3 regions of the Pseudarthrobacter sp. NIBRBAC000502772 genome follow, and region 1 is predicted to be linked to each of the others. Evidence: riboswitches for the same ligand, from Rfam matches in the RefSeq annotation. Region 1 holds a riboswitch; each other region holds the start of a gene.

Evidence for each region. Region 1 has a riboswitch for S-adenosylmethionine ahead of NIBR502772_RS00825 (DUF1737 domain-containing protein). Riboswitches for the same ligand answer to the same signal wherever they lie in the genome.
Region 2: another riboswitch for S-adenosylmethionine. It lies ahead of NIBR502772_RS09115 (homoserine O-acetyltransferase); the one in region 1 lies ahead of NIBR502772_RS00825 (DUF1737 domain-containing protein).
Region 3: another riboswitch for S-adenosylmethionine. It lies ahead of NIBR502772_RS16470 (aminotransferase class V-fold PLP-dependent enzyme); the one in region 1 lies ahead of NIBR502772_RS00825 (DUF1737 domain-containing protein).

Annotation. Positions count from the first base shown of each region.
Region 1 is NZ_CP041188.1:158,400-162,654, forward strand. It holds gene NIBR502772_RS00815 (acetyl-CoA C-acetyltransferase) at 1-765, shown strand, start outside; gene NIBR502772_RS22665 (hypothetical protein) at 774-1,274, opposite strand; SAM riboswitch class IV at 1,400-1,515, shown strand; gene NIBR502772_RS00825 (DUF1737 domain-containing protein) at 1,529-1,786, shown strand; gene NIBR502772_RS00830 (rhodanese-like domain-containing protein) at 1,783-2,196, shown strand; gene NIBR502772_RS00835 (O-succinylhomoserine sulfhydrylase) at 2,193-3,401, shown strand; gene NIBR502772_RS00840 (DUF1905 domain-containing protein) at 3,540-3,881, opposite strand; gene NIBR502772_RS00845 (LysR family transcriptional regulator ArgP) at 3,966-4,255, opposite strand, start outside.
Region 2 is NZ_CP041188.1:1,961,802-1,966,056, reverse strand. It holds gene NIBR502772_RS09125 (winged helix DNA-binding domain-containing protein) at 1-236, shown strand, start outside; gene NIBR502772_RS09120 (hypothetical protein) at 250-795, shown strand; gene NIBR502772_RS09115 (homoserine O-acetyltransferase) at 893-2,008, opposite strand; SAM riboswitch class IV at 2,021-2,135, opposite strand; partial or broken gene NIBR502772_RS09110 (O-acetylhomoserine aminocarboxypropyltransferase) at 2,225-2,398, opposite strand; gene NIBR502772_RS09105 (VOC family protein) at 2,636-3,274, shown strand; gene NIBR502772_RS09100 (CPBP family intramembrane glutamic endopeptidase) at 3,400-4,179, opposite strand.
Region 3 is NZ_CP041188.1:3,557,858-3,562,112, forward strand. It holds gene aroA (3-phosphoshikimate 1-carboxyvinyltransferase) at 1-107, shown strand, start outside; gene rsgA (ribosome small subunit-dependent GTPase A) at 91-1,206, shown strand; gene hisN (histidinol-phosphatase) at 1,259-2,071, shown strand; SAM riboswitch class IV at 2,231-2,344, shown strand; gene NIBR502772_RS16470 (aminotransferase class V-fold PLP-dependent enzyme) at 2,380-3,819, shown strand; gene NIBR502772_RS16475 (class I SAM-dependent methyltransferase) at 3,941-4,255, shown strand, end outside.

The sequences.
Region 1 (4,255 bases):
GATTCGCTGAACTTTGACGGCCTGCAGGACCCCGTCTCAGGTGAACTGATGGGCTCCGCCACGGACGCCGGGAACGCCCGCCTGGGCATCAGCCGCGAGGACCAGGACGCCGTCGCCGCCCTTTCGCACCAGCGGGCGGAGGCCGCCCGGGCGGCCGGCATCCTGGCTGAGGAGATCGCTCCGGTGGAGGTCCCGCAGCGCCGGGGACCCGCCGTCGTGATTGATGCCGACGAAGGCATCCGCGCCGGCACAACCATCGAGACGCTGGCGGCACTGAAGCCCGCCTTCTCCAAGGATCCGGCGGCCACCATCACCGCCGGTTCCGCCTCCCCGCTGTCAGACGGCGCCGCCGCAGTGGTAGTGGCCAGCAAGGCAGCTGCGGAAGCGGCCGGCCTCAGCTGGATCGCGGAAATCGGCAGCCACGGCCAGACCGCCGGACCGGACGGATCCCTGCATTCCCAGCCGTCCCGCGCCATCGAGCGAGCCCTGAAACTCGAAGGGCTGACCATTGACGACGTGGACCTCATTGAGATCAACGAAGCCTTCGCCTCGGTGGTGCTGCAGTCCGCCACGGACCTGGGGATCGACGCGGACAGGATCAACGCCGACGGCGGCGCCATCGCCCTGGGCCACCCGGTGGGCGCCTCGGGGGCCCGTCTGGTCCTGCATCAGGCACTCGCGCTGAACCGGCGCGGCGGCGGGACAGGCGTGGTTGCCTTGTGCGGCGGCGGCGGCCAGGGCGACGCCCTGATCCTCAAAGCCTGACGCCAGGTTCAGGCTCCGGGTCCACGGATGATCAGCGGCACCAGGCGTTCCGCACACGAAACCCGGACCAGTCCCGCCGGCCCCTGAGCCGCCCGGTTGTTCACTCCGGTGTCGTCGCACCAGTCCAGGTTGTACGGGTAAGCGGTGACCCCGGCCTTCCCGGCAGCCACGCCAGCCGGGACGGTGAACACGAAAGTGAAGCCGCCGTCGTCGGACATGGGAGCGAGCTCTTCCAGCACCGCGGTACCGGTCGCATCCTTGACCGTCACCTGGACCTGTGCGTCGGTGCCGTAGCGGGCATCGCAGGTGGTATCCGGGGCGCTGACGGTGATCTTGTCACCGGGTTTGGCTGCGGCAGGCGAGACGTTAAAGTCCGGCGGCATGCAGGGCGGCGGCGCGAAAATGCTCCGGCAGCTTGTCACCCCCACCAGCACCGGCACAGCGCAGAACGTCACAGCCAAAACGCGTGCCCAGGCACCCGTCAGTGAACGCCCCCGAATGTTCCCCATGACCCGATTGTCCCGTCAGCGCCGGCGTTACGGAAGCACGGCGGGATTACGGAAAGACGCATTGGTTACGGAACATGACGTCGGCGGCAGTGCGGCCGGGCGGGCCGGATGTTACGTTTTTGGGGAGTAATGAGAACCGGCGCCAAGCCCTGACTGGCCGGTCGGCAACCCTCCCTTTCGCGGCGGGGTGCCTCAGGTGAATACTCGGCATATCGACCCATTCGAGCTGCAAGCGTGAAAGAAGGAGTTCCGTCGTGTCTGACGCACCCGCCCCTGAAGAGAAACTGTCGTACCGGCTTGTCACCGGGCCGGATGACAGGTCGTTCTGTGAACGGATTTCGACTGCCCTGGCCGAAGGGTATGTCCTGCACGGCAGCCCGGCCGCAACGTCCAACGGCGGCGTTGTGATTGTTGCGCAGGCACTCATCCTCCCGTCAGCCATCGCCACAGCTGATGCCGCCGTCGCCTCCGCCGTGGACGACCTCGATTTCGACGGCGAGGGCCACGCATGAGCTACGCCGGAGACCTCACCCCGCAGCAGGCCTGGGCCAAACTCGAACAGGGCGCCATCCTGGTGGATGTCCGGACCGAAGGCGAATGGGCCCACATCGGCATCCCGGACACGAAGGCCACGGATAACGATCCCCTGTTCATCCCGTGGACGTTCCCGGGTGGCATCCCGAACCGGGATTTCATCACCGACCTGACGCAGCAGGCCCCGGAGGACGACGGCACTGAACTGGTGTTCCTCTGCCGCTCGGGCCAGCGCTCCATCGCCGCCGCCATCGCCGCGACGCAGGCCGGCTTCACCTCCTACAACGTCCTGGAGGGTTTCGAAGGCGAGCCGGACCGCTACGGCGAGCGCACCGTCAACGGTTGGAAGAACCGCGGCCTGCCCACCAACCTGGGAATAGCCAAATGACTTTCAACCCTGACGCCGCCGGCTGGAGCGCCGAGACGCAGGCGGTCCGCGGAGGGCTGGACCGCACCAACTTCCAGGAGACCACCGAACCGGTGTTCCTGAACTCGGGCTTCGTCTACGAGTCCGCTGCCGCCGCCGAGCGCGCCTTCACCGGCGAGGACGAACGCTTCGTCTACTCCCGGTACGGCAACCCGTCCGTGGCCACATTCCAGGAACGCCTCCGCCTGCTTGAGGGCACCGAGGCGTGCTTTGCCACGGCGTCGGGCATGTCAGCTGTGTTCACCGCACTGGGCGCCCTGCTGGCGGCCGGGGACCGGGTGGTTGCCGCGCGCTCGCTGTTCGGCTCCTGCTTTGTGATCCTGAACGAGATCCTGCCGCGCTGGGGCGTGGAAACCGTATTTGTTGACGGCCCGGACTTGGACCAGTGGCGGGACGCCCTGTCGGAGCCCACCACCGCAGTGTTCTTCGAATCGCCGTCCAACCCGATGCAGGAAATCGTGGACATCGCCGCGGTCAGCGAGCTGGCTCACGCCGCCGGAGCCACCGTCGTCGTCGACAATGTCTTTGCCACTCCCCTGCTGCAGCGCTGCGGCCAACTGGGCGCGGACGTGATTGTGTACTCCGGCACGAAGCACATCGACGGCCAGGGACGCGTCCTGGGCGGCGCCATCCTGGGCACCAAGGAATTCATCGACGGCCCGGTCAAGCAGCTCATGCGGCACACGGGCCCGGCTCTCTCCGCGTTCAACGCCTGGGTGCTCACCAAGGGCCTGGAGACCATGGCGCTGCGCGTCAACCACTCCTCCACGTCCGCACTGCGGATCGCCGAATGGCTCGAGCAGCAGCCTGCCGTCAGCTGGGTCAGGTATCCGCTGCTGAAGTCACACCCGCAATACGAGCTCGCCGCCAAGCAGATGAAGGCCGGCGGCACCGTCCTCACGTTGGAACTTGCGACGACGGGTGGCCGCTCGGGCAAGGACGCCGCCTTTGCGCTGCTGGACACCTTGCGGATCATCGACATCTCCAACAACCTGGGCGACGCCAAGTCCCTCATCACCCATCCGGCCACCACCACGCACCGCGCCATGGGTCCCGAGGGCCGCGCAGCCATCGGGCTCAGCGACGGCGTGGTGCGGCTGTCCGTGGGCCTGGAGGACGTGGACGACCTCATCGGCGACCTGGAGCAGGCCCTGAAGCACATCTAGGTCTGGTTGGCCTGGTTCTGATTGGGCTGCTGCGCGATGATGCCTGGATAGTGGCGGCCCTCCCGGTGGCTTCCGGCGCAGTCCATCGCGGGGTGCTTCGAGGAGAGGCGATCCTGGGAGCGTCATTCCCGGCAGAGTTCAGCCAGTACCGCTTGTCCGTTCCCCGGTACCTGCCTCGTCTTCGCCCTGGATCGCGAGCCGGACGGCCACTTCATCCCCGTCGCTGATGCCCGCCGCGTCCCGGACGGCCTTCTTGACGGGCAACAGGTAGGAGCCGCTTTTGCTGTCCGGAAAGACCGAGGTCTGCCAGGTGCAGCCGAAGATTTCCGCCGTGACTCTGACCGAGCCGAAGCCCTTCCGGAACACCGTGGCCTCCTCCCGGAGGTCGTCGGCGACCTCCACCGGGAGCGTCAGGAAGTGCCAGCCGGATTCGTCGGGATAGCGCCACAGTTCGGCCCGGAATGAGTACGACGACGTCACGGCCTGAGTATGGCATGACGCGTTGCCGGACGCATCCCCTGCCGGGGCCGGGCCAGGCGAATAACGCGTGAGGCAAACAGCCGCTTAGGCGCCCGGCTGGCGCAGCTCCCGGGAGGCCGTCTCCCGGACGGCGTCGGTCAGCTGGTTGAGCACCGGGGAGTCGATCTTCCAGCGCTGCCAGTACAAGGACACGTCAACGGGGCTCGCGGAGGCCAGCTCCACGAGGGCGCCGCTGTGGAGGTCTGCCAGGCACTGTTGCTCCGGCAGCAGCCCCCATCCCAGTCCGAGCCGGATGGCCTGGGCGAACTCGGCCGACGACGGCACATAGTGCCGCGGTGCGGTCAGTTCAGCGCCGGTCATCGTGCGGAAGAACC
Region 2 (4,255 bases), 1.8 Mb from region 1:
CGGCGTTCCCGGTCGCCGGGGATCCGATGCATGTGGTGCTGCTGGACGGGCGGATGGCCGGCTGCTGGCGGCACACCATGTTCCCCGGCCGCTGTGAGCTGGATATCCGGCTGTCCGCTGCCGCGGGGCCGGCTGTGGAGGATGCCGTGCAGGACGCCGTGGACCGGTACGGGGCCTTCCTGGGCATCCCGGCCGTCCGTGTGGGCTCCGGGGTTAAGCTGGAAGGACACATATGAGAGGCGCTACACCGTGAACAGCTTGTTTTTCTGGATCATCATTCTGTCGTTCGTAATACCGATGGCGATGCGGATGTACCGGAAATCCGTGAACAAACGGAACCAGGAGCAGAGCTTTTCCGGGCGCTACCCCGAGCAGTTTCCAGGCGGCGGGCAGTACCAGGGCAGCGATCAGTACCCGGGGCCGCAGAACAAGCAGCCCCGTGACGGCTACACGCAGCAGGATTACATGAGTGGCGGCTTCCGGCAGATCATGAGCCCGGAGCCCCTGCCGCCGAGCCAGCCGTTGCCGCCCATGCAGCCGATTCCTTCTGCGGATCAGCAGTTCCCGCCGTACGGCCAGCCGCAACCCAACGGCCAGCCGGTGCCGGAGCAGCGGATGCCGGAGCAGCGCGCGGAAGCACCGCAGCAGCCTGCCGCCCCCGGCATTCCCCTGCCGCCGTCGGGCCCGCAGGGATACCGTGCCCGGAAACTGGCCGAACTCGACCAGCAGTACAGCAACGGCGAGCTGGCCATGGAGGACTACATGAAGCGCCGCTCCGACATCATGAACGGCTAATCCCTTAGTCAGCGCGAGAGGACACTTGAGGCACTGATTCCAGGGCCTCAAGTGTCCTCTCGCGTTTAAGGGCAGGGGCTCAAGTGTCCTCTGTCGCTTAGATGAGGAAGGTGTCTCGGAGCTGAACGCCGAGCTGGCCGATCTCGGTCAGGAAGCCGTCGTGGCCGATCGGGGCCTCAATAACGTGCACGTCCACGTCGCCCGGGAGCGCGTCAGCCAGTTCACGGGACTGGGACGGGAAGTACAGCCGGTCACTGTTCACCGCAGCCACGAAGAACCTGGCGGTGGCCCGGCCCAAGGCCTCGTTCAGCGAGCCCCGCCCGCGGCAGACGTCGTGGCTCATCAGGGCGTCGGTGATGGCGATGTAGCTGTTGGCATCAAAGCGCCGCACCAGCTTCTTGCCCTGGTGGTCCAGGTAGCTTTCCACCTGGTAGCGGCCCCGCTCCCCCAGCGCTGCCGCCTGGAACGGCGATTCGGGGTGCTGGGCCGACCGGCCGAAGCGGCCATGGAATTCCTCGGCGGAGCGGTAGGTGATGTGCGCGATGCGCCGTGCCAGGGCCAGTCCGTCCTCCGGCAGCGGACCGCCGTAGTAGTCGCCGTCGTTAAAATTGCTGTCCTGGCGGATGGCGAGCGTCTGCGCCTGGGCGAATGCGATCTGTTCGGCCGTGCTGGCGGCACCGATCGAGATGACGGCGCACCGCTGAACCCGTTCCGGGTAGGTGACCGCCCATTCCAGGGCCCGCGCGCCGCCCATGGAACCGCCCAGCACGGCGTACCAGCTCGGGATTCCCAGCTGGTCAGCCAGCCTGGCCTCGGCCGCGGTGGTGTCCCGCAGCGTTACCAAAGGGAACCGGGACCCCCACGGCTTGCCGTCCGGGGCAACCGAGGACGGCCCGGTGGAGCCGTAGCAGCCGCCCACGATGTTGATGGAGACCACAAAAAACCTGTCAGTGTCCACCGGCGCACCGGGTCCGGCCAGCTGTTCCCACCAGCCGGGCTCGTCACTGTCGCCGCGGGTCACGTGCGTGCTTCCGGTCAGGGCGTGCTCAATCAGGACGGCGTTGGAGCCGTCCGCGTTGAGGGTTCCCCACGTTTCATAACCGAGGGTGACTTCCGGGAGGTAACCGCCGGCTTCGAGCTCGAGTCCGCCGATGCTGGCGTAACGGACCACCCCGTTTCCGGGTGCTGCAGTACGGGAAATCGTAATCGTCATGGAAGGACCTTTTCTATGCGCTTGCCCACCGTCAATTGACCGGCAGGCCAGGTCCTCACCCGGGGCACCCCACCGCAAAAGAGGGTTGCCGGCCAGCAAGCCGGGGCTGTCGCTGGCACTCATGACCTGCTTTGAGTGTACGAACAGCCCCGGTCTATTGCTAAGCGTGTGACTGGTTATGACTTCGCGGGAGGCCTACTGCGGCTGGCCGGCCGCGTCCTTGCGGGGGGAGATGTTCAGGATGACAAAGGTTCCAGCGGCCTGTCCCGAGCTCAGCAGCGGCCCCGCGAGTCCGCCCTCCCGGCTGGCAATCCTCTGCTCCACGGCATCCTGCATGGGGTTGGAGCGCCGTGCGCCGGTGGCGCTGTCCGGCTCCTGGCCAGCGTGGATCTGGCGGGTTTCTAAAGACCATCCGTTCGACGTTCAAGGCTCCTTGATGTGGTGTGGCGCTGCTCGGTTGCGTTCAGTGCGGGAAGCCTTGCCTGACGCGAACAGGATTGTGATGGACGTGGTCAGCGGGCCGTTTATTCTCCTGCTTCCCGGCGGAATGTCCACTCGTGACGCATCAGGATTCCGGTAAGGCTACCCTTAGCTGAGAGCCGGATCACAAAGTGCCAAGATGATGGCATGCGCATGGATCACGTCTCTTACGCCTGTGAACAAGATGGCCTCGTTGCCACCACCGAACGTATTTCGTCCGCCCTCGGCGTTGAAGCCGTGAAGGGTGGAGTGCACCCCCGGTTTGGAACCCGGAACATGATTATTCCCCTCGCGGGCCATAAATACCTGGAAGTCGTGGAGGTCCTGAACCACCCGGCATCGGACAAGGCTCCCTTCGGGCAGGCTGTCCGGGCCCGGTCCGAGGCCGGCGGCGGCTGGATGGGCTGGTGCGTCGAAGTGGACGACCTCGCTCCGTTCGAAAACCGCCTGGGCCGCGCCGCCGTCAACGGCAACCGCAAGTTCCCGGACGGCCGCGAGCTGGTCTGGAAGCAGATCGGCATCCTGGGCCTGATCGCGGACCCCCAGGTCCCGTACATGCTCAAGTGGGAGGGTGACCCCGCCCTGCACCCGTCCAACGCCTATGAGAGCAACGTCAAGATGAGCTGCCTGACCATAGCCGGTTCCGCCGAACGCGTGACGGAATGGCTGGGCGAACCTGTCGAGAAGCCGCTGGAGGATGTGGCCGTTGACTGGGTGGCTCCGCATGGAACCCCGGGCATCCTGTCCGTAACCTTCGAAACCGCTACCGGAGCAGTCACCATCTGATTGCACGTTCAATAGCTTCGGCCGCCATCAGCGGGTGCCAATGATGCCACCCACCGATGGTGGCCGAATCCTTTAAGGCCGGACCCGGTTCAGTTCACCTGTGCGGCACGGGAACCACGGCCGCCTTACCCCAGGCCCACAGCCCTGCCAAAGAGGCTGAAGCCAACGAAGGCAACGATGTCCAGCAGCGCGTGTGCGACAACCAGCGGCATCACCCGCTTGGTCTTTGTGTAGAGCCAGGCGAAGACCACGCCCATCACTGCGTTGCCGATGAACGGCCCGAAGCCTTGATAAAGGTGGTAGCTGCCGCGGAGCATCGAGCTGGTGAAGATGGCCAGGGGCATGCTCCAGCCGAACTTGCCGAAGCGGTCCAGGAGGTAGCCCACCACAATGACTTCTTCCACGACGGCGTGCCGCAGCGCTGACAGGATCAGGACGGGAACCGTCCACCAATACGAGTCGAGCGCGCTGGGGATGATGGCGGTGGTGATCCCCAGGGCACGTCCCGCTGCGTAGAGGCCCAGCGACGGGATCCCGATCAGCGCCGCGAGGCCAAAGCCCTGCAGCAGGTCACGGCCCGGCCGGGCGAAGTTGAACCCCAGCTTCCGGAAGGCGGACCAGCCTTGGGGGCTCACTCCGGCGCCGGATTGCCGCTGGTCCGTGAGGAAGTAGATGACCAGCAGCACGGGCACAAGGGCGAAAATGATGTCCAGCAGCTGGTAGGTGAGGTCGAAGTATTCGCGGGGGCTCTGTGACCGGTTCAGCGTGGCCGTACCCTCGGCCAGCGGTGCACGCGTCATCTTGTCCAGCAGCTGCACCACCGAGTAGACGGCGGACTGCCCCAGGGACAGACCCAGCACAATCCAGACTTCAATCCGCAGCCGACGGCGGGAGGGAACCAACATGGTTCCATCTTGCCTGTAGTTTCTGGTTCTTCGCTGATTCGGGGGTGGCCAGCTCGCCGGGGCTGACCAAAGCGAG
Region 3 (4,255 bases), 1.4 Mb from region 1:
CTGCCAAGACCATGCCGGAATTCCCGCAGATGTGGGCCGACATGCTGGCCCAGGGCGCTGCTGCCGACAAGCGCGCGGAAGGTCCCACCGGTGGCACGCAGCACTGATTCCTGGGACGAGTCCGACGTCCGGATCCGGCCCAGCAAAAAGGGCTCCCGGCCGCGCACGAAGGACCGCCCCAGCCACGACGACGCCGTCACGGGCCGCATCATCACCGTGGACCGCGGCCGGTACACCGCCGTCGTCGGCGAAGACTCGGGCGACGAGCGGATCATCATCGCAGCCAGGGCCCGCGAACTCCGCCGCTCCCCCGTGGTTGCCGGCGACTTCGTCTCCCTCGTTGGAGATGTCTCCGGGGAGCCTGACACGCTGGCCCGCCTCGTCCGGATCCAGGACCGCAGGACCCTGCTGCGCCGCAGCGCCGATGACACTGATCCGATCGAGCGTGCGGTGGTGGCCAACGCAGATCAGCTGGTGGTGGTGGTGGCCGCCGCAAACCCGGAGCCGCGCACAGGCTTCATCGACCGCGCCCTGGTTGCCGCTTACGACGCCGGCATTGAGCCGCTGCTGCTCGTCACCAAGGCGGACGTCAAGGATCCGGCGGAACTGCTGTCCAACTACGAGCACCTGGACTTCCCGGTGATCATCAGCCGCACGTCGGACTCCGAAGCATCAGGTATCGATGCCCGCTCCGACGACGGCCTCTCGGCCCGCCTGGACAGTGACGCAGTTTCGCAGCTCCGCGCGTACCTCGAAGGCAAGGTCTCGGTGATGCTGGGTCATTCCGGCGTCGGCAAGTCCACCATGGTCAATGCACTCACCGGAGCCGAACGGGCCACCGGTGGTGTGAACGCGGTGACCGGCCGCGGCCGCCACACGTCGTCGTCGGCCCTTGCCCTGAAGCTGACCGGAGCTCCCACCGGAAGCTGGATCATCGACACCCCTGGCATCCGTTCGTTCGGCCTTGCCCATGTGGACCCTGACCGGATCCTGCGGTCCTTCCCGGACCTGGAGCCGGGTACGGATGCCTGCGAGCGTGGCTGCAAGCACAACACCGCTGCCGTCAACTGCGGGGTGGATGCCTGGGTGTCCGCCGGCCACGCGGGCCCCACAGGCCCGGCCCGGCTCGCGTCCCTGCGACGGCTGCTGGGCACGGATCCCCGCCTGGTGGGCCAGGAAACCAAGGAACTGGGCAGCATCGGCTAGACGGAACGCCGATGTCCCCAACACTGCGGCCCTGAGACGGTAGTTTGGAACCATGATCCAACCCGCTTCGAGCTACAACGATGACTTGCGCCTTGCCCATGTGCTGGCAGATTCCGTGGATGACCAGACCATGAGCCGCTTCAAGGCACTGGACCTCCGCATCGAGACCAAGCCGGACCTGACGCCGGTAACGGACGCGGACAAGTCCGCGGAGGAAGCCATCCGCGGCCAGCTGTCCCGCTCGCGTCCGCGCGACGCCGTGCTGGGCGAGGAATTCGGCAGTTCGGGCCATGGCTCCCGCCGCTGGATCATTGATCCCATCGACGGCACCAAGAACTTTGTCCGCGGCGTCCCGGTCTGGGCCACCCTGATCGCCCTCGTGGACGAAGGCGAACCCGTGGTGGGAGTGGTCAGCGCGCCCGCGCTGGGCAAACGCTGGTGGGCCGCCAAGGGTTCCGGCGCGTACATGGGCAAGTCCCTTGCCGCCGCAACGCGGCTCCGCGTCTCGGACGTCTCCAAACTTTCGGATGCCTCCCTGTCCTACTCCAGCCTGGGCGGCTGGAAGGAACGCGGCAACCTGGATGAGTTCCTGGGCCTGACCGAGGACGTGTGGCGCACGCGCGCCTACGGCGATTTCTGGTCCTACTGCATGGTGGCCGAAGGTTCCGTGGACATCGCCTGCGAGCCCGAACTGAACCTGTACGACATGGCTGCCCTGGTGCCCATCGTGGTGGAAGCCGGCGGCCGCTTCACCTCCTTGGAGGGACAGGACGGGCCGTTCGGCGGCAATGCCCTGGCCACGAACTCCATCCTGCACTCAGAGGTGCTCAAGCGTCTGAACCCGAATCTGGACGATCTCCTCTAGGCGCTTTCTTCGAATTATCGACGGCGGACGCCTCCTGAAGGGGGCGTCCGCCGTCGTATCTTCGACAAATGAGGCTGCTCCTCAAACGCGCGTAACAAAGTCCTTAACATTGGGCCGGGCTTCCTTTCTGCAGCGGCGGATGTTCTAGGCTTCTTAACAGGTCACGAGTGCCAGCGCTAAACCCCGGTTTGCTGGCCGGCAACCCTCCATTCGCGGTGGGGTGCCCCGGGTGACGACCAGGCCGGTCCGGAATGGACACGGCAAGCGCGGATTCCCGTTACCGGGAGTCCTTTTAGAGTGAGGTCTCCGTGACAACTGCCACCGTCTCCCCCAGCACTGTTTCTCCCAGCAACGCTGGCCCCGCCAAGGCCGCTGCGTTGTTCAGGGATGCCGCCGCCATTGCCGGCCGCCCCCTCTCTGCCGTCACCGGCGCGGAAATCCAGGCACCGCTGATCCAGGGCGGCCACATCCGGTACGCAAACCTGGACTACGGCGCATCCGCTCCCGCCCTCTCCGTGGTGTCGGCCTACCTCAACGAGATCCTGCCGTTCTACGCCAGCGTCCATCGCGGCGCCGGCTACGCATCGCAGATCAGCACTTCCGTCTATGAGAACGCCCGGGACATCGTGCGCGACTTTGTGGGCGGACGCCCGGACGACTCCGTCATCTTCACCCGGAACACCACCGACTCGCTGAACCTGCTGGCGGGTTGCCTGCCGGCGACGGACGGGCGGCCCAATGGCGATGTCCTCTACCTGGACATCGAACACCACGCCAACCTCCTGCCGTGGCAGGGAGTCCCGCACCGCAGCGTCGTCGCCGCGGACACCATCGTGGGGACCCTCGAGGTCCTCCGCGCCGAACTTGAGCAGGGCAACGTCAGCCTCCTCGCGGTCACGGGAGCCTCCAACGTCACCGGCGAGATCCTCCCGATCAAGGCCCTGGCCGCCCTCGCCCATAAGTACGGGGCGCGGATCGTGGTGGACGCCGCGCAGCTGGCACCGCACCGGCGCATCAATATCAGCACCGACGACGTCGACTACCTCGCCTTCTCCGGGCACAAGCTCTACGCGCCCTTCGGCTCCGGCGTCCTGGTGGGCCGCACCGACTGGCTCGACGCCGGCACGCCCCACCTGGCCGGCGGCGGCGCCGTCCGCGAGGCAAGGCTCGACGGCGTCAGCTGGGCCACCGGTCCGGCCCGGCACGAGGGCGGCTCCCCCAACGTCCTCGGCGCGGCCACCCTGGCCCGCGCCACCCAGGTCATCGCATCCCTGGACCACGACCGCTGGCACGCCCACGAGGCGGCCATCAGGTCATTCCTGGTGGAAGGGCTCGGGAGGATCGACGGCGTCACCGTGCACCAGATCTTCTCGGACACGGACGCCGAAACGGGCACCATCGGCGTGGTGAACTTCTCCGTGGCAGGGTACGACGCCGGGCTTGTGGCCGCGTACCTGTCGGCCGAGCATGGCGTTGGCCTCCGGGACGGCCGCTTCTGCGCGCACCCGCTGCTCAAGCGCCTCGGCCTTCCCTCCGGTTCCCTGCGGGCCAGCTTCGGCGTGGGCTCACGGCTGGAGGATGCCCAGCGGCTCCTTGCCGGCCTGGAGCAACTCCGCCGGACCGGCCTGGGCTGGGACTACGTGGTGGACGCGGGCCGCTGGGTTCCGGCCAACGACACCCGCACGTACCCTCACTGGGCTCCCAACACCCCGGGCACCGCCGGCGCGGCTCCGTGCCTTGACGACTGACTGACGCTTTCCTCCCCTGGTTCCTGACCGGGCTGCCACCTGACCGCCGCCTGACCCAGGGGCTGCGGCCCATGCGGTAAATTCGAAGGATACCGATGGGCACAGTTGAAGGAGGCCGCACGTGGCACGGGGTGGCCCCAGACTTGAGCACGGACGCCGCCTGGAGCTCGGACGGAGTTTCCAGGACGGCGGCGAACACTACCAGCGCGTACGCCCTGGCTACCCTGCCGACTCAGCGGACTGGCTGATCCCTGCCGGGGCCGCGGACGCCGTGGACGTGGGGGCCGGAACCGGCAAGTTCACCGCTCTTCTGCTGGAACGCAGCCTGGCGGTTTCCGCCGTGGACCCGTCGCCCGACATGCTCGAACAGCTGCGGGCCCACTACGCGGCGGCGGACGCGAGGCAGGGGACGGCAGAGGCGACGGGACTCGCTGTC